Labrenzia sp. PHM005: one gene and its partner. The protein of the gene in region 1 interacts with the protein of each later gene in a pairwise test. Links are inferred from orthologs where the notes say so. Each region holds a gene or a part of one and is shown in the gene's direction. Other genes may lie near its edges. The genes, in order: eno and rpe.

What was found.
Region 2: the proteins of eno (region 1) and rpe interact in binary tests that used the Escherichia coli proteins (3 or more experiments, as listed by UniProt). The link is inferred for Labrenzia sp. PHM005 from one-to-one orthologs.

Annotation. Positions count from the first base shown.
Region 1 is NZ_CP041191.1:4,041,990-4,052,094, reverse strand. What follows is about bases 1-2,871. They hold eno (phosphopyruvate hydratase), read left to right. Parts: upstream 1-734; coding sequence 735-2,009; downstream 2,010-2,871. Other genes in these bases: FJ695_RS18315 (hypothetical protein), read left to right, coding at 2,221-2,871; kdsA (3-deoxy-8-phosphooctulonate synthase), read left to right, coding at 1-607. In the rest of the region: more of FJ695_RS18315, read left to right, coding at 2,872-3,168; FJ695_RS18310 (DsbA family oxidoreductase), read right to left, coding at 3,243-3,917; FJ695_RS18305 (response regulator transcription factor), read right to left, coding at 4,003-5,205; FJ695_RS18300 (class I adenylate-forming enzyme family protein), read right to left, coding at 5,239-6,873; FJ695_RS18295 (extracellular solute-binding protein), read right to left, coding at 6,898-8,784; FJ695_RS18290 (invasion associated locus B family protein), read left to right, coding at 9,050-9,661; heat shock protein HspQ, read right to left, coding at 9,799-10,105. UniProt on the Escherichia coli protein: Catalyzes the reversible conversion of 2-phosphoglycerate (2-PG) into phosphoenolpyruvate (PEP). It is essential for the degradation of carbohydrates via glycolysis.
Region 2 is NZ_CP041191.1:5,316,155-5,326,321, forward strand. Bases 6,031-8,963 are described here. They hold rpe (ribulose-phosphate 3-epimerase), read left to right. Parts: upstream 6,031-7,127; coding sequence 7,128-7,799; downstream 7,800-8,963. Other genes in these bases: FJ695_RS24100 (Na+-dependent transporter), read left to right, coding at 6,031-6,226; FJ695_RS24105 (DUF2259 domain-containing protein), read left to right, coding at 6,278-7,015; FJ695_RS24115 (hypothetical protein), read right to left, coding at 7,863-8,963. Outside these bases: FJ695_RS24070 (indolepyruvate ferredoxin oxidoreductase family protein), read right to left, coding at 1-900; FJ695_RS24075 (Lrp/AsnC family transcriptional regulator), read left to right, coding at 1,046-1,525; FJ695_RS24080 (ABC transporter substrate-binding protein), read left to right, coding at 1,612-2,376; FJ695_RS24085 (helix-turn-helix transcriptional regulator), read right to left, coding at 2,656-3,171; FJ695_RS24090 (PepSY domain-containing protein), read right to left, coding at 3,378-3,686; FJ695_RS24095 (FAD-binding oxidoreductase), read right to left, coding at 3,875-5,140; more of FJ695_RS24100, read left to right, coding at 5,252-6,030; more of FJ695_RS24115, read right to left, coding at 8,964-9,491; FJ695_RS24120 (NUDIX hydrolase), read right to left, coding at 9,601-10,080. UniProt on the Escherichia coli protein: Catalyzes the reversible epimerization of D-ribulose 5-phosphate to D-xylulose 5-phosphate.

The DNA of each region.
Region 1 (10,105 bases):
ATTCGCCGAAATTAAAGAGACATTTGGGCTGCCGGTCCTGACAGACATTCACAATGCCGAGCAATGTGCTCCGGTTGCCGAGGTCGTCGATGTATTGCAGATCCCGGCCTTCTTGTGCCGTCAGACGGATCTGCTTGTTGCTGCGGCTGAAACCGGTGCAGTGGTGAATGTCAAAAAAGGTCAGTTTCTGGCGCCCTGGGACATGAAAAATGTTCTGCGCAAAGTGACGGACTCGGGCAATCCGAACGTGCTTCTGACCGAACGCGGGGCAAGTTTTGGTTACAATACGCTGGTCAGCGATATGCGTTCCTTGCCGATTATGGCGGAAACCGGTGCGCCAGTTGTGTTTGATGCGACGCACTCTGTCCAGCAGCCAGGCGGACTCGGTGGATCATCTGGCGGCGACCGAGCGATGGTTGCGGTCCTTGCCCGGGCGGCGGTGGCCGTGGGCGTCGGCGGTGTCTTCATCGAAACCCATCCGGATCCGGAAAATACAACATCATCTGATGGCCCGAACATGATTGCCCTTCGAAATCTCGGTGCTTTGCTGAGCGAACTGAAGGCAATTGATGCCGTCGTTAAAAAATCTGCAGGCGCATCTGCCTGATCGTTTGGGCCGCTGAATGCGGCCCGTTTTACTTGGAAATCCGGGTTTCCTTCAGGCCGCTGATTTCCAGCCATATCCGCAGCAGACGCGAAAAGGATTGTCTGCCTGCGCAATTGAGGAGTTTTTCATGACCGCCATTATCGACATCACCGGCCGTCAGATTTTCGACAGCCGCGGCAATCCGACTGTTGAAGTTGATGTTTTCCTTGAAGATGGCTCTTTTGGCCGGGCCGCCGTCCCGTCCGGTGCATCCACAGGTGCTCACGAAGCCGTTGAACTGCGCGACGGTGGCGACCGCTACATGGGTAAAGGTGTCCAAAATGCTGTTGATGCGGTCAATGGTGAGATTTTTGAAACCATCGGGGGCTTGGAAGCAGAAGACCAGCTGCAGATTGACCAAGCGATGATCGATCTTGACGGCACGGATAACAAGGCCCGCCTCGGCGCAAACGCTATTCTCGGCGTTTCTCTGGCGGTTTCCCGTGCTGCTGCGCAAGCCTCGGGCTTGCCGCTCTACCGGTATGTTGGTGGTACGTCCGCGCGGACCTTGCCGGTTCCGATGATGAACATCATCAACGGCGGCGAGCATGCCGACAACCCGATCGATTTCCAGGAATTCATGATCATGCCGGTGGGCGCGGAAAGCCTCAGCGAAGCTGTGCGCATGGGCTCCGAAGTCTTCCATACGCTTAAAAAGGCTTTGTCTGCTGCTGGTTACAACACCAACGTTGGCGATGAAGGCGGATTTGCTCCGAACCTTGCTTCGACCGATGACGCCATCGGCTTTGTTATGAAGGCGATCGAAAGCGCAGGTTACAAGCCGGGCGAAGACATGTTCCTGGCGCTGGATGCAGCGTCCACCGAATTCTTCAAGGATGGCAAGTACGTTCTGGAAGGCGAGGGCAAAACCCTGAGCCCGGACGAAATGGCCAAATACCTGGAAGATCTGGTCAACCGGTATCCGATCATTTCCATTGAAGATGGTCTTGCGGAAGATGACTGGGCCGGTTGGAAAGCTGCCACAGACCTCTTCGGCACCAAATGCCAGCTGGTTGGCGATGATTTGTTCGTGACGAATTCCACGCGCTTGCGCAAGGGTATCGACATGGGTGTCGCCAACTCGATCCTGGTCAAAGTCAACCAGATCGGCACGTTGTCCGAGACCCTTGATGCCGTTGAGACCGCCCACAAGGCGTCTTACACCGCCGTCATGTCGCACCGCTCGGGTGAAACGGAAGATGCGACCATTGCCGATCTGGCAGTTGCCACCAACTGCGGCCAGATCAAAACCGGTTCTCTGGCTCGCTCTGACAGATTGGCAAAATACAACCAGCTGATCCGCATTGAGGAAGAGCTCGGCCCGCAAGCCATCTACGCTGGCCGGTCCATTCTGAAGGGCTAATCCACCGTCTTTTAGGATTGAATGAATGCCTCCCAGTCACCTGGGAGGTATTTTCTTTTGTTAACCAATAACGTTGCCGGTGTTGATAATATTGAAATAACGGAAGAAAGAAGGTTAATGTATTAACCATGAAAACAATGCAAATATTTACAATATATTTAATGTAGATCTATAAAAAGGCAGCGTTCAACTTTAGGTGATAGGCTGCGTCATGAATGCATTTTCTCAAAACAACGATATTATTGCCGATTGGCAGGACAAACACAGCATGTTGTTTGACCGGCACAATGTCAAACTGAAGCATCGGCTGGCCGAGACTGGACTGTTTTCCGAAGAGGCGCTTGGAAAACTGATCGATAAGCTGCCACTGCAGCATTACACCTTGAACACCATGGGGCATGACAAGAACGTTAAGGAATGGCGCCACGGTGAAATCGGCAACTTAAGCGGTCAGGAAGTTATCGACTGTATCCGCAACGGACGTCTCTGGATCAATGTTTTCCGGATCATGGACATTGACCCGCAATACGAAAAGGTTCTGAACCAGATCTTTTCTGAGTTTGAATCCCGTGTTCCGGGTTTGAAAACCTTTATGCGCAACATGACGCTTCTGGTGTCGTCGCCAAAGATCCAAGTCTACTATCATGCAGATATTCAAGGGCAGAGCCTCTGGCAGCTGCACGGCAAAAAGCGGGTGTATGTCTACCCGATCAGTGAAGCATTCCTGACCGAGGAGTCGATCGAGAAAATCCTCATGCAGGAAACCGAAGAGGAAGTGCCGTTCAAACCTTGGTTCGACGATTATGCTGAAGTGCATGATCTAGAGGCGGGTGAGATGATGCATTGGCCGCTCTATGGGCCGCATCGGGTCGAAAACCACGATTGCCTGAACATTTCTGTAACCACAGAACACTGGACGCGGGACATTCGCCACGAATTCGCAGTGCGCTACGGCAATGGTGTTCTAAGGCGGACTTTGGGCCTCAAGGGCCTGTCGACCGAACCCAAGGGATGGCAAGTCTATCCGAAGGCAGCTGCGGCGTTGGCGTGGAAACGGTTGAAACTCGAGAAGAAGCGCAAGGTTCAGCGGATGATTGATTTCCGCCTCGATCCATCCACAGAGCTCGGTTATGTCGATATCGAACCCTACGCCAAGTAACCAGTTACGGTATTTTGTTGTTTGAAATTTGAGACCCGGATTTGCACAAAGTGACTGCAAATCCGGGTTTTTCTTCAAGTAACCGGTTCTGCGTCTGGATTGGCTCGGGTTTCTTCTGCGTGCTGAAGCGCGGCAGCAATTGTCTCGGCTTTTTCTGCGCCTGCCAAAACGAACCGGCCATCTATTATGAAACATGGGACGCCAGTGACGCCCGTTTCCTGAGCTTTGGCAATTTGCGCTTGGATCTTATCGAGATCCGTCACCGTTTCATAAAGCTGTTCAACGAGATCAGATTCCATTCCGGCGTGATCAGATATCCGGACAAGCAGATCAGTTTGGGTCAGATCTTCGCCGTCAATGAAATAGGCCTTGAACAATCGCTCAACCACATCATTTTGCACGTCATCAACGCGCGACCACAGGATCAGCCGGTGGCAATCAAGTGTGTTTGGTGACAGTTTGATTTTATCGAAGGCAAAAGGAATGCCTTCTTCGCGGCCTGCGGCCTCAATCTGTGCATAGACCTGTTTGGCCCGTTCCAGACCACCAAACTTATCACTCAGATACTGCTGCCGATCTTTCCCGGTCTTCGGGAGTGTCGCATCCAGCTGAAACGGGTGCCAGCGCACGTCAACAGTCAGGTCGGGGACTTGTTTGATCGCAGCTTCGAGCCGCCGTTTGCCAATATAACACCAGGGGCACATGACATCTGATACGACATCGACGGTGATTGCGGGAGATGTGCTCATACGCGGGAACCTGGTTGTTGGAATTTGGATGACTGACCCTGATATGGAGCCAAACGGTACACCAGCAAGTGGGCGGGCACACCGATCATGGGTTGATGACCGTATGCGCGAGGATTGAATGGATCCGTTTTTGGAGCCTTAAAGTGCCAGCTTCGTTTTTGAGGACAGCGACGGGTCCGACGCCCTTCACCAGGCACACAAGATCTTCATCACGGCTGGTGGCATCCGCCACAGACAATAGCGTACCATTGAGTTCGGCTGTATCTTCCGGTGTTGGAGCCGGAAGATTGAAATTCTCCGGCGTCAAATGCATTTCCCAAAGGTCTAATCCGCGGGCCGCCATGGCGTTGGCTGTTGTTTCCAAATAGGCCTCATAACGCTGCTGATCGAGGCCGCCGATTGTAATTTGCTGGCGCAACCACATGTGGCTTTCCGAAAGCACTCGGTCGGCAAGGCGCCGGCGTTTACCCAGGCGAATGGCAGAGGCAAGACGCCTATTCAGTGTTTCTGGACGATTGCGCCCTAACAGCACATCGGATGCGCCATTGCGGAATAGGGCAACAACGTCTTCCTGATATTCGCAGACCGCAAGCACCGGCAAACTCGCGAATCGTGCATCTCTGCGGATTTGTTGCATGTAGTCGATGGTGTCTTCAACACTGCTGTCGATGACGACTGCATCAAACGCCCGTTGCGCCATGAACTCAGTGGCCATGTTGCCGTCAAACGCGCCGACGACTTCAACATTATGGTCACTGGCCGCTTGCCATTCCAAAAATCGTCCGCTGACGCCAACGACCATCAGCCCGCTTCCGCCCGAATAATGAGGTGCTGCGCCAAAGCCGGGCACCCGGCCAAAGACCCGGCGCCGGATCCGAGCCTCTTCCGATCGCATCAGGGCCCTTTGATGGATACAGATCAGCATCACAAGAATGTCGTCTGGTACAGACCGTTCCAAGATCGCGATCGGGCGTAGACCTTCGACCGGCGCATCCTGACTTCCCGTGAGGATATAAAGGGGAACATCGCATGGTAATCTGCGAACATGATCTGTAAGCCACTCAAAAAAGCCAGGCCGGTTTTGCGGATGAATCTGTTGGATGTCGATTATGATTGCGGCAGGTAACTGGTCAGGCGGAGAAATTGAGCGTTCGAACAAACCCAAGAGGGCAATGTCCTGGTCCCTCGCAATATCATTGGAGTTCTGCCGGATGGGGCACCGTCCGACATACCAATAAGGTCCGCGCCAAGAGAGCGAGGTTTCCACGTCCATCCCAATTCCCATCATTGGCCCGTCTTAGCCGGGCTCTTGAAATTCTTTTCAGGCCACGGCGGCTGGCAGGCGTTGTGTCCGCATCGTCAGGCGGTCCCTACAGACAGTTCCATCCGGATTACGCGGCAGTGATTGCAATATCAACACCCTATGCGGGATTTTGGCAAGGTCGACACCTTCTGCGTCAAGATATGCGAAAAACGCTCCGGCGTCAGGCACATGTCCAGCTTCAGGAACCAGCGCTGCGTACATGCGTGCACCCAAGACCGGGTCTTCAACCACGAAGGCTGCTGCTTCGTTGATTCCCGGATAACTAGAGTATATCACGTCTATTGTTTCAAGGTTCCCGGTTGCGAGCGCATAGAAACCCGGAACACCGAAACCTTCGACACCGTCTTCTGTAGTTTGGACTTTGATGTTGGTGTTCAAATAACCGGTACCCTCCCAGCGCACACGGCGTTGTTCTCCATTGACAGTCCGCCAGCCAATATCAGGAACCATCGGTCCCTTCACGAGCAGTGTCGGCAATTGATCTTCGACCGCTTCGGAGACCGAGATTTCTAGAAGGGCTGGCCCGCTTTCACACCCGTCTGGCCCGCTATGCTTTCCCAGCGGAATTGCCTTTGCTTTGGCCGATGGTCCGCGGGCACTGGCCGTTAGTGCAAATTCGTCTGCAATGTGGAGATCTACCAATCGCCGCCGGGGAATAAATGTGGCCGGACGGGGTGATGAGATATTCCAGGCCGCAAGGATTGTAGTGTCCTCACCGGCCAGTTTCCGGTCGAGCGTCTGGGCAAGTGGTCCAGGTGATATAACGACATCGGCCTTCACCGCTTTTGCGTGCTCGGCCAGATTGACCAGGGACGTTGGGTGATGAAGGTGCAGTGTTGCCCCGGTCATTAGCCAAGGCACCAGACCACCACCCAGACCAGTCAAACCGCTTAAGGAGTAGGGCACCAGAATATTGCCGCCATCCTTGATGTGCGCTTCTTTGACCACAAGGTTGCCACAGGAGGTCCAATGGTTGTGGCACCGGCTGATCGGCATATTCTCTTCGCCGCTTCGGCTCCAGCAGATAGTCGCTGTGTGATCCGCCGGATCCGGACGCGGACCAGATGGCTCGAACTGCAGATCATCGCCCATTTCAGCGAGCATCGGCCCGAGTTCAATCAGACCATCCGGTACATCCTTGCCAAGACCAAAGACAAACCGCAAAGAAAAGAGTTCTGCTGCAACATCGCGCGCGGCTGTGCCGACGTCCCGGGTTTCGATCCGGTCGGCGGCGATCAAACCCTTGGCACCGATGGAGTTTAATGCATCCACTACGTTTTTCTGCCGCCAGTGCAAGGGAAGTGGCGAGACTATCAGGTCGGCGCGGAACGCAGCTAGAATGGCAATGACAGTATCGACTGTATTCGGTGATTGCACACCGATGACGTGGTCTGTTGCCAAGCCGACGGCATTGTAAAAAGCAGCCAGCCGATCGATTTCGCGATCTGCTTGGGCATAGGTGAGTTTGCGCGGTGCGCCGCCGGTCCAGGTTGCCCTGTCGGGTGCGTCCACGAGCGCGATCCGGTCTGGATGCATTTCAGCGGTTTGCCGGAAGATTTCATCAAGCGGCACATCGGACCAGGCTCCGCTTTCATGATGTTCTTGTACCAGGCTTTCAGGCGTTACTTTCATGGCTCAAGTCGTCCGTAGGTCCGATCAGTTGATTGAGGTTGACCACCAGGTGTCCAACTCATCCCCGTAAAGGGAGTGATGGTCTGGAGGTGAGATACGTTTCCAATGCGCGGCCCAGTAATCGGGCAGATGATATAAGGGAACAGAATAGGCGCCGGATATCAGAATCCGGTCAAACGCACGCACCGCATCGATAAAGTCTTCCCGGCTGCGAGCCGCGACGATTTCGTCGATCAAGGCGTCGATGACAGGTTCCTTGGCGCCAACAAAATTGAAAGAGCCTTCCGCATCGGCCGCCTGAGACGACCAGCGGCCATATTGTTCTGCCCCTGGCGACAGCGAGGCAGTCCAAGTGTTGAAGACCATATCGAAGTCGCGCCGGGTGCGGCGGTCTTCAAATTGAGACGGGTCTACGCTGCGCACGCTCGCGTCAATTCCAAGAAGCCCAAGCGTGCGGATATAGGCCAGTGCCAGTTTTTCCTCGTCTTCATTTTTTGAGAGGATTTCAAAGCTGAGCTGTTCTCCGCTTTCAGTGTGGATCAATTTGCGATCCTTCAGCGCAAAACCTGCATTGGAAAACTCTTTAAGAGCAGCCCTTAGAACCTTTCGGTCCCGGCCTGACCCATCTGCATCCGCGGGCCGCCAAGTCCCATCCATGACGTCTGGATCAACGGCGTCCGGGAAGGGGGCAAGCAATTCTTGTTCCCGCACGCTTGCCGGGCGGCCAATCGAGGAAAGTTCTGAATTGTCCCAATATCCTGCAGTTCTCTTGTAGAGGCCGTAATAAAGATTGCGGTTGACCCACTCAAAATCGAACAGCATGCGCAAGGCCTTGCGTGTCTTTCGATCTGAAAATTGTTCCCGCCTTGTATTAAAGGCAATGCCCTGGGTTGGGGCGGGGATGCCACGCGGGATTTCCAGTTTGATAACGTCGCCATTTTCGGCCGCAGGGAAATCGAAGCCGGTTGCCCAGCGCACTGGATCGCCAAACTTCAGAACATCAATGAGGCCTTTTTTGAACGACTCCTGCAGGGTCGTTTCATCACGGTAGTATTCGACACGGATCTCATCGAAATTGTCGAACCCGGCCTTTACAGGCAGATCCTTGGCCCAATAGTCCGGGTTCTTCTCATATACGACCAAACGTCCCGGTTCGATTGTTTTGAACGTATACGGGCCAGAGGCAATAGGTGGCGTCAAAGTCGACTTGTCGAAATTTTCCGCATCGGTGTGTTTTTTGGAAAAGACCGGAGCCAGGGCAATCAGCAGCGGCAATTCGCGGTTGTCGCCGTTTTCGAAAACAAGTTTCAGCCGGTTTGGCGCGGTGACAATCTTTTCTTTGATTTGAGCGTACCAATTCCGATAGGGCGGGCGGCCCTTTTCTTCAATGATCTCCAAGGAAAAGATCACATCGTCTACCGTCACCGGAGAACCATCTGAAAACCGGGCCTGCGGATTAAGCTCAAACTCGATCCACTCCCGGCTGTCGGGCATCCGAACTTTTTGCGCAAGCAGGCCATAAAGTGAAAAAGGTTCTGCATATGAGCGGACCAAGAGGCTTTCGAAGATATTGTTGCCAAATTGGCGTTCCCGCATCCCACGTGCCGAGGTCCAACCGCCCTGAATGATAAAGGAATTAAGGCTGTTAAATGTGCCTTGAACGCCAAGGGTCAGTGTTCCGCCTTCGGGTGCGTCAGGATTGGCGTACGGAAAAGGTTCATCCGGTCCAAGAGCTGGGGTACCATGCATGGATATCCCATGAGACCACGGAACAGTTTCATCGTCGGCATAAGCATTATTTGTCAGACCGGAGGCGGCACACAAAAATGCACCGAGTCCAGCCGCAACGACAGATGCGAAAGCAGCCCTGGCCAAACCAGAAAACAGTGTGTTTTTGCGCCGATCAGACATTTCGGTCACGGCAAACCGGTTGATTCTCATTTTGAAAGCCTATCACAAGGATACTTGGTGGGCGCCCCGCGCAAGTGGGAAACTCAGAGATATTCAGATTTGTTTCGCAGTTAAGGGTGTGCGTTGCATATCGGTCACCCTCTTGCCCTAATTGGGTGTCTTACCAATAAAAACAGACAGGTTTGTTCTGCCGGGCCTTGCGGTTATTTCCGGAATGTCACAGAACAGCGCAAAGATTTGCTCACCCACGATTGAGGACGTTTCGATGATGAGTGTTTTGAAAAGAGGATTGATCGCAGGCGCGGCCGGTGCGCTCGTGACCCTGTCTTCTTTCGCTGGTGCTCCCGCAATCGCCCAGGAAGAAAAGAGCCCTTGGACGAAAGCGTGTAACACCAATCCGCAAACTAAAAAGGAAATCTGCTTTATTTCCATCGAGTTGCGGACCAACACCGGCCAATTTCTCAGCAACATAGCTATTCAGGAAGTTGAGGGCGAAGCCCGTAAGAAGCTCCTTGTTGCTGTCCCGACAGGTGTTTTGATCCAGCCGGGTCTGCGTATTCAGATTGATGACAGCAAACCGGTTCAAGGAAAATACAGCATCTGCGCACCGAATGCTTGTTATGCTGAGCTGGCAATTGACAGCAACTTCATCAACGCGATGAAGCAAGGCGGTGAAATGCGGGTGACCCCGTTCAATCAGCAGGCCAAGGAAATCGTCTTTAAGATGACCTTGATTGGCTTCACCAAGGTTTACGATGGTGAACCAATGAACCTTGCCGAGTTGCAGAAGCGCCAGGAAGAACTACAGAGCGAACTGCAGAAACGCGCTGATGAAGCCCGCCAGAAACTGATCGACGCTCAAAAAGCCAATCAGTAAGATCGGCTGAAATCGAAAAATATGAAGGCCGGAGCGGAAACGTTCCGGCCTTTTTGCCATTCTGGGCGCCGCCAAAATGAAAAAGACCGGGCAATTGAGCCCGGTCTCTGATTGTAGGAAAAGCTGCCGGTATCTGCTCAGTGCATTTCGACAGTACGCGGCAGGTACGACCCGTCTGACTGTTCTTCGAAGATTTCCTCGACTTGCGGGTGCCGCACGGGCTCGCCGGTCATGTCTGGAACAAGGTTCTGTTCACTGACATAGGCGACATATTCGGTTTCTTCGTTTTCGGCGAGTAAATGGTAAAAAGGCTGATCGCGCTTTGGACGCACATCCTCTGGAATGGCATCCCACCATTCTTCGGTATTGTTGAACGTCGGGTCGACATCAAAGATTACCCCACGGAAGGGGTAAATCCGGTGTTTGACCACCTGCCCGATTTTA
Region 2 (10,167 bases), 1.3 Mb from region 1 along the record:
TAAAAGATCCCGGTAGGCTTTGCCTGTCGAGACAATGCCGAGTTTCGCGTTCCGGCGCGTGCCAAAGGTAACCCGGTCGAGCCCGTTGGTCCTGACATATGCTTGCGCTGCTGGGATCCGCAGTTCACGCACAAGACGCTCAGTTTCGAGCCGATTGCCAAGAAGAAGGTCGCGGTTTTGATGATAATCCTTGCGCGGATCACCATCCAGTGGCCGCACCAGCCGGAGCCGGTCCGGAGAAACATTGATGGTCGCAGACGCATCCATTGTATCGGCAACACAAATCAAAGCGCTCCACAGGCTGGTGAAGCGGGACATCTCTAAACCGTGCAGACCATAATCGAGCACATCCTGGATATCGGCCGGATTGAGAACCGGAATTTCCGCATGCTCGAAGAAGAATTCGCTTTGCGCCGGCAATATCGAGGACTTTGCAAGATGATCATCACCGGCAAGAGCTAGGACGCCACCGTTGCGGTCGGTTCCAGATGCATTTGCCTGGCGTAACGCATCACCTGCCCGGTCGACACCTGGGGCCTTGCCGTACCAAACTCCAAACACACCGTCATAATCTGTCGGACGGCCAACGCCGCCCTCACCGCGCAACTTCTGACTGCCCCAAACGGCCGTCGCGCCGAGTTCCTCGTTAACACCCGGCTTGAAGACGACATCACTCAATTTGAGATGACGGCTCGCCCGGCCCATTTCGGTGTCGTACCCAGCCAGCGGCGATCCACGGTAACCCGAAACAAATCCGCCGGTTTTCAACCCGGCTTGCCGGTCCAAACGTGCCCGGTCCAACAGCAGCCGGACAAGCGCCTGAATGCCGGTTAAGTAGACGCGGCCTTCCGTTGCGGTGTACTTATCTTCAAGGCTGACATTGGACACGTGCACATTCATTCGACATTCTCCTCCTACGCCGAAAGCGGCCCATTGCGCCCGGGCCTACCACTTAAGAGTAATATCGTTCTTTCCAAAGGCAATTTCTGTGCTATCGTCACACTAATTCGTCACTAGGCAGCATAAAATATCCCGTTTATACCCAATGACCGAAAAATATCTTCTCGACCCATCCGACATTCGCGTATTACGAGTTCTGCAACGGGACGCTTCGTTATCCATCGCGGAAGTCGCCAAAGAAGCCGGCATGAGTCAGACCCCTTGCTGGCGGCGCATCAAACGTCTGAAAGAACAAGGCATCATCAAACAAATCACCGCTATCATCGACCGCGAAGCGGTCGGCTTGGGATTTGTTGCTTATTCCTTTGTCAAACTCGCCGTTCCCAGCCGCGAGAACATGGAAACATTTGACAAGCTCGTTCACCATTGGCCGGAAGTCGTCATTTGTGAACGTATCACTGGGGCTGTCGATTACCTAATCAAGGTCGTAACGGACGATATAAAAACCTACGACAACTTCCTGCGCCTGAAACTGCTTGATAATACACTGGTTTCCGACGTCCAGTCACGCATTGTCGTCAACACAGTAAAAGACACCGCCGCTTTGCCCCTCAGAGAGAGCTGATATCAAGGTTTATGGTATCTTTCCGTTTCTGTGAGAGGATCCGCACGGCTTAGGGTAGCTATAGTTTGCGGTCATGGAGACAATTAATGCAGCGCAAAAGCTGGCTGGCAGGCTTGTATTTCCTTGCAGCGGCGGTTTGGGCAACCGCGGCTCAATGCCAGCCGTTGATACTGGCTGCCAATCCCCAAGCACCTTTTAAGTTCGAGCAAGACGGCCAGCTTCAAGGCATTGATATTGAGATAATGCGCACAGTGCTTGACCGCCTCGAAATTGATTACCAAGTCCGGTTGATAAAATCGGACAAGCGGCTGCAGATCGAGGCAAAGGCCGGCCGCATAGACATGCTGCTGCTGTATTCGAAAAACGAGGCCCGGCAGGTTTATCTCGAATACCCCGAAGAATCCTATGTCGATCTCAACTGGAATTTCTTCATCCGCTCGGCGGATCAGGGCAAATTCACCTACACCACCCTGGATGATCTAAAGCACCTCAGAATTGGGGCAACACAGGGCATTTCCTATACAGAGGAATTTTGGAATGCCGGCCTTCAACTTGACCTTGAAGCCGAAAACTCGTTGCAGATGAACAAGCTTCTTGCTGGCCGGATAGACGCCGTCCCGCTGAACACAATTGCAACGCTCTACCGGGCGCAAATTGGCGGCTATCGCGATCAGATTTCCTTCTTGCCAAAACCGATGAAGTCCAAAGCCTATTTCAATGTGTTCTCAAAAACCTCGGCCCACCCGGAGATGGCGCGGCTCAAAGCCAATTACGACCGCATTATCCGGCAACTTATAGAAGACGGGACGATTGACAAGGTGAAACAGCGCTATATCGGATCATCAAGTTAGGGTCAGGATCCATTAATTTGATTGGAATGGCACGGCAAACGGCGATGAGCTGCAAGGAAAAACGTAAAAAGCGGGCTTCTGCCCGGTTGAACGGTTAGACGCCGCAGATCGAAGCCGTTTTCATGTCTTTTCAAGATAGGATGAATTTGCCCGGCAACGTCGTTGCAACCCTTTGGAAACCGGACGGTTTCCTGCAGATTTGCGTCTCGTATCCGAACAAATTCCTTCCTACCATTTCAAACAAATTAATGGGTCCTGACCCTAACCTGCTGCGCCTCTTCAATGAACCGGTGAGGGCTGAACGATCCCGCCCAAGAGCTCATCGATAAACAAGGATAGAAGCTGCGGGCGTCCTGACACACCGGCCTTCCGATAGATCGCATTGCATTGCGCCTTGACGGTTCCCTCAGCGGTTTCGCGATAAGACGCAATTTCGGCAATAGAAAACCCTTTAAGCGCCAACAGGGCCACATCCGCCTCCGACGGCGTGAGTTTCCAGATTTCAAAGTGTTCTTCCAGAAGCTTGGCAAATGCGCCGGATGCCACTTTGACCTGCTGCTCCATCCGTTTCTGACGAGTGATGTTTTTCCGGATTTCAAAACCAGATGCGATCAATCCGACCACCAAAGCGGTGAGGATCAAATACTCCAGAATATTGCTTTCCAGAATGCCAATTGCCTGTTCTCCCAAAAGAGCGCCGGCGACTTCCTCTGTCACGATGAACGAAACACAGATGGCTTGGAGGCTGAAGAGCGCCCAAGGGGCAATGACTTTCCAGTTTGTGATGGGCTGCATAGCTATCCGTTGTTCTGTAATGTTTGTTGATGCGGTGTCGGTTGCACCACCGTAGCGCATGCCAAGACCTATCTAACATAGGCGGAAATCATCGAGAACCGTATCAGATTGGGCGGCCCGTTCTTTACAGCCATTTTATGTTCCCCGGCTGGCGGGAGCCGGGGAGCTCCGCAGGCGGTGCCAGCCGGGGTTAGCCAGACTAGATGTTAATCGTCGTCGTCTTCGTCACTGTCGGCCCCATCTTCCAGTTCCATTTCCAGAACCAGACCCGACGTGGTGTCGATCACGATTTCCATCTCCTGGCCATCCAAAACAACTTCTGCTTCCAGTTCGCCGCCTTCAGTTTCAATTTCGGTGATTGTGTAGCCCTGAGAGGTCAAGGCAGCGCGGACTTCCTCTTCTGTTGTACCCAGGTCGTCACCCAGGGTGACTGCAGCAAGCGCCGCGCCCGCCCCAGCCAAACCGATGGCACTTGCAAATACCGTTACTGCTGTGTGCTTGATAAAAGTCGTCATTGGAGTTGTCCTGTGATTGTTGGAGGTCAGTTGGCCAGCTGTTTTGCGGCTGGCTTGACTTCATTTGGTGGCAGGACCCCACCTCAAACCATCACCCTAAGGCTTATCGACCCGTCCATAAACCAAGGTTTAGACAAGCTTTTGGCCACCTAAAGCAAGGTTTATAGAAGTTTTGCTTGTCCGCGGGTTCACTCTTGAAAACGCACGGGGGACACGCCGGACACATCGGCACAGGGTGTTTTTCCAGTCAGGAGTTCCGCAATCACCCGCCCGGAAACGGGTCCCAAGGTGAACCCGTCGTGACCGTGAGCAAAATTCAACCACAAACCTTTTATCGTCGGCGACGGACCGATTATCGGTAAGGAATCTGGCACACACGGCCGGCTGCCGAGCCAAGGTTCGTCTTGCAAAGCCCGTCCAAGAGGAATGATTTCTTCCGCCCTGCGTTTGACGAGCTTGACGATCTGCGGATTGGGCGGGGCATCCCGGCCAGCCAGTTCGACCCCTGTCGTCAATCTGATGCCGAAGTCGGTGGGTGTCAGCGCGAACCCATTATCAATATCAACAATCGGACGGGATATTGATGCACCCGATAGCGGCCGATAATGCATGTGATAGCCGCGCTTGACCGCAAGAGGATAGCGCTCGCCGAACTTCTTCAAGACATCCATCGACCAGGCGCCCAGACACACAACCGCGTGCCGCGCAAAAATCGGTCCGCGCTCACCTTCAAGAGACCAGCCGCCCCGCTTGCGGATCGTCTTTTTCGCATCCGCCCGAAAATACTGCCCGCCATCGCGGATGTATCCCCGCCAGAAGGCGTCGACGACGGCTGCCGGATTGGAGACCGACCGGCTTTCAGTCCAATGAACAGCCCGTATGCCCGACACAATAAGGCCGGGTTCCAGCGCCTTGACGGCTTCACCATCCATTTCCCGGTAGTCGACGCCATATATACGCGCGTAATAGCGCTCCAGGTCACCGGCATCAAAACTTGTCTGGCCACGAAAGAGATGAATCCAACCACCCTTCCTGTAAAACCTCCCGGCATTGGAGGCTTCCGCCAGTTCCAAGTGGGATTGCACGGCCAGGGTCCGCAGCGGCATGATCGCTTTGCAATAGGCCTCGGCGGCTTCTCCATAACTTGACTGGATGTATTTGCGGATCCAGGGCAGCATGCGGATCAGAGTGAGCGGCCGATAGGAAAAGGGCCCGCCCAAATTGAAGGACGACCTGAGGAACCCCATCGGATCCTTCGGCAACCCAAAGGGCAGAAACCCGTTGTGTTGAATGACACCTGCATTACCGGCGGATGCTTCTTGCCCTGGATGTTTTCGATCGATCAACGCGACATCCAAACCAAGGCGACGCAAATGCGCGGCAGTTGAGACACCCACGATCCCAGCCCCCAACACCATCACATCAAATGTCTGCGTCGATTTCTGTGCAGTCATAGTCCACTGAGCGGCGCCAAACCGCGATCAAGATTGGCAAGTGCGGGCAGTTCGCATAAAAATGATCCGCAAGTGTCTGCCCAGACGCGAATTTTCAGGAGTTAAGTTTAAATGATTCGGATGCTCGCGGTAGCTGTGGCATGGGTCGGCCGCCATGGAACGGCCGCCTTGGCTGTGAGTATCTTCATTGGGATGGCCCTGCCCGCACTGTCGGAGCACTTGCGCCCCTATCTTGGCGTCTCAGTCTTCAGTTTGCTCGTCCTTGCTTTCTTGCGGGTCGATACGGCGGCGATCAAGTTGAGGCTCAAGCGTCCCACACTGCTAATTGCTGCTCTTTTGTGGATGATGCTCGGGGTTCCGCTGATCGCCTTCGCCGGAATTTCGATGATTGGTCCAGACGTCCTCGGCCCGGAAATGGTGCTGGCGCTATACATTGCGACCGCCGCGCCGCCTGTTTTGGCAGCGCCGGCATTCCTGTATCTTCTGGGACTGGACGGAACCTTGAGTTTGGCGCTCTCGGTGGCCGCAATGATCGTCACACCGCTCAGTGCTCCTTTTATTGGCGAGCTGATGCTTGGTGAAGCCTTGCCGCTCAGCATCAGCGGCCTTGCGGTAAAACTCTCGCTGCTCTTGGCAGGCGCGCTTTTCGTGGCGCTGATCATTCGCCGGATTGCAGGCCAGGACCGGATCGCGCACGGCGCCAATTTGATCAGCGGGTTCAACGTTCTTTTGTTGCTGGTCTTCGCCATCGCTGCCATGGATGGTGTTGCGGCAAGCTTCGCCGACAATCCAGTCTTTACCTTAGGTCTAACGGCCCTCACCTTCTGTCTGGCATTTGTTCAGATCGGGGTTACGCTGGCCTTGTTTTCGCCCGCCAACCGCGAAGATGCTTATGCCATTGCCCACACCTGCGGCACCCGAAACATGGGATTGATGGTGGCTGCCTTCGGCGGCACATTGCCAGAACTGACCTGGCTCTGGTTCGCTGTCGGCCAGTTCCCAATATATATGCTGCCGATGATCCTAAAACCCTATGTCCGCTGGTTCTGCCGCCTAAATCTGAAAACTGCGTCACAGCAGACCTGACAGCTCGTGTGTGCAAGGATAGTCTTCTTCTGGTTCATAGGGAGGATGATCATGCGCTGGTTTCAAATTGCCGCAGCTCTTTGGGGTATTTTGGCCCTATCGACCCTACCGGCTTCGGCAGGTGACGAGGCGCGACTGGAAATTCTCGGTTTTTCCGGTGATGGCCGTTATTTTGCCTTTGAACAATTCGGCATTCAGGATGGGTCCGGATTTCCATATTCCGAGATCTTCGTCATCGACGTTCATGCAGACAAATGGGTGAGCCCCTCGCCGTTCCGCCGCCGCGACGACGTTGACGACGCCAACGGCTTCGATCCCGCAACCCTTTTGAGAACCATGCGATCCGCCAATCGGGCAGCTGCGGAGCCGCTGCTGACCTCCAAAGGAATTGCGGGCCACGGTCAGACCGTCGGCAGCAATCCGGTTACGGAACTATCGGCCAACCCTTTCAACATGAAAGTTAATCTCCGCCACATTGTTCCACCAGCAGACGACCCGATGGAAGTGCAGCTGATGGAATATCCGCTGCCTGATGAAACCTGCGCCGGTTTTGGCGCTGCCACCAAAGGATTTCAGCTCAACACAATTTATGGCGGTGAAGCCCGCGTCCGGCATTTGGACAAAACGCTCCCCAAGAGCAGAGGGTGCGCGACGGGCTACCGGATCGGTCGTGTGATCAGCTTTTTCCCGGACCGGCAGCCGCCTGTGATTGCAGTTCTTGTTCACCTGGCCACACATGGCTTTGAAGGACCGGACGGTCGCTTTCTGGCAATTACCGGCAGGCTTTGAACATATAAACCGATTAGGGTCCTGTTTCCTGACTTGCCGGTTTGGCAGACACGTGCTAGCGCGGCGCCAACACCAGATGACCGGCGCTCATCCCGCCTTCAGGAGACCCGACATGCCGCGCGAGATAAAAATTGCCCCGTCCGTTCTTGCTTCCGATTTTTCCAAACTCGGCCAAGAAGTCCGCGACGTCGTGGACGCCGGCGCCGACTGGATCCACCTGGATGTGATGGACGGCCATTTTGTTCCCAACATCACCTTCGGCCCTGATGTAATCGCGAAAATGCGACCGCATACGGACAAGATCTTCGACACCCATTTGATGATCGAACCGTGTGATCCTTATCTGGAGGCTTTCGCCAAAGCCGGGTCGGACATCATCACCGTGCATGCCGAAGCAACCACGCATCTGGACCGCTCGCTTCAGGCGATCCGCGCCCTCGGTAAAAAGGCCGGCGTATCACTCAACCCGGCCACGCCGGAAAGTGTTCTTGAATATGTCATGGACCGGCTCGATCTGATCCTGGTCATGACCGTGAACCCGGGTTTTGGCGGCCAGAAGTTCATTGAAGCAATGGTTGAGAAAACCGCGCGCATCAAACAGATGATTGGTGACCGTCCGATCGATCTGGAAATTGACGGCGGCGTAACACCGGAAACTGCGCCGCTGGTTGCAAAAGCGGGCGCGAATGTTCTTGTCGCCGGATCTGCAGTCTTCAAAGGCGGCACGCAGGACGCCTACAAGGCGAATATTGATGCCATCCGGTCGGCAGCCGAAACGGCCTAATCCAACGGCCTCTGTTCGACGCTATCGCGCGGCATAAAGCGGACACACGAAAAGGCCTTAAGATCAGGGCTTTTTCCGGCCGGTCAGAGCAGCTGTCAGACGGGCATCTTCCAGATAAGGATCGTGTCCAAACCGGATCGCCCCTCGGTGCTGTATCCAGACGGATTGATGGGTGGCCACCGCCATCAGTCCGGAACGCGCTGGAAAAGTGATCGTATCCCCACGGGCCAACCGGTTTTCAAGCCCCCCAGCTGGCAGAACGCGCGGCTCGATAACCTTTTCCAGAAGGTCGAGGCCATCAACAATGCCAAAGGCATTCTTCGGCAAGTAGGGATTGCAGTAGATATCATCCTCCGGTGCGCTATCCAGGTGAAACAGGGCCAGTTTTTGATCCTGCCGCAGCCGGAAAGCATAGTTACCAAGCGGATTTTCTTCTGACGAGGGCAGGTACAGCCTGAATTCTCCGCTGAACTTCTTGATCGATCGTTCCGTTGCTTGACGCCAGGGAAGAGACGCCAAAGGGACATCGGCCCCGCTGCGCCTCAAATAATATCCGGCGCTTTCCACCTGTTTCGGATCGTTCTTCAAACGTGCCAACAGCTCTTTGCCGAGAAACTCCCACGGCACCTGCCACGTGGGATGGAAGGTAACAGCCTCCACCGCGGTCGCCGTATTGGCATAGTTCCGATCCGGGCAATTGGCATAGGCCGCCCCTTCCATCACCACGCGGCCATTTTCTGAGAAAAGGAATTGGTTCTCGCCCTTGTTAATGAAGAGCTGTACCCGGGAGAATTCCGGCGGGACCCAGCGGATGCGTTCCATCGCATTGCTGACCTGTTCGATCCGCCGATCAATCGGAAGGTTGAGCGCCCAAACCAGTTTACCGGTCACTTCGCTTGAGACTGGCAGAACATACCGGTGTTTTGCTTGGGCAACGGCGAAGGCCAACCGCTTGTCGAACAGCTCCGATCCGGTGTCTTCCTGCAAAAGGTTGTCTTCAAAAAGCCTTCGGCGGAGCAGTTGGACACCTTCTCCTTCAGCGCCCGGGATCAATTCCACATCCGTTTCAAGCGTGGTGAAACCGCTCTCGGCTTTGATATCGTAAAGATGCGCGAGATGCGTTTGCAGCAAACGGTAGGTATCGTCAGGCGGTTGCCAACTGGACAAAAACTCCGCCAGGTTTTCTGCAGCTTTCAGCCGCTCAAGCGCGTCTGTCCCGTTGATCGTGTGAAACGGCATATAGGCATCGGGATAAAGCACCCGGGGCGTCACCCGACCGGCTCTCAAATCATTGGCAAAGTCCAGAAAATGTCCTGTGAAGAGGAGTTCAACCCAGGCTGTTTCTGAAGGGCTAAGCCCTGCTCCCAATGACTTGAGCTTGGTTTCAAGAAGCTCATACGGGTAGTCCTCGGAACGCAGGCCATGAAGATGCGCGCTCTTCATCACGTCTATAAGCAAAGCGGCGCGGCCGGTGTCCAGCCACAAGACGTCCCCGTCTTCGGAATTGTAAAAGGCGCTGATTTCCCGCCTGCGCTTTTCTACAATGAGTGGAAGCCGGTCCGGCTGGCTCAGGGTATGCTGGACGTTCTGAAGGACATTATTGGCCACAGAGGGACTAGCGGTGGTCAAGGCAAAAGCCAAAACGCCGATGAAGACGGAAGCCATTCGAAGAACAATTCGCTTAGGTGCCAATGTGCCATTTCTCCTTAGAAAAAATGCTCACCCTACACCTAGCACTCTCAGCGGTTGTTTCCAGTCTCAAAGGCAGTTCTGCGACTTCAAAGTCTGAACTGAAAACACCTCAACTCAAACGAATGCTCGTCGTTTTTTGCGTGGGTTCTACAAGGCGCTCCCGCAAACCTTCCGGATAGAGCTCAATCCCTTTCGCTTCCAACTCGGCAAGAGACATCCAGCGCGCCAGACATTCCGTGTCATCATGCTCCAAAAACGGGATCGCATCCTGGCGGTAGAGATGGTTGTCCGAAAAATGCGCATGGCACAGGAAAACAATCTCATGACCGGTCTGGCCATAATGTTCATAGATGTTTTCAAGCACAAAGTGCTCTCGGCCGAGCGTGATGCGGGTACCAAGCTCCTCCAAAAACTCCCGCTGGAGCGCGTCCTGCCAAGGTTCGCCGAACTCTACGGTGCCGCCCAGAGGGCGCATCCCTTTCACATTCCCGAGGTCATCATAAATCTCGGTCAAAAGCAGCGCATCGTCCTGCCAGATCAGGGCAAGGGCTTTGACGGTGATGAAATTGGCAGGGCGCCAGATGGTCATGTAAGGCTCCGGCTGATCAAAACGGTGGGGTGTGCGATAATCAGTCATATTGTCCGCTTTGCCGCAAGCAAAAACGGCCACTTTGCA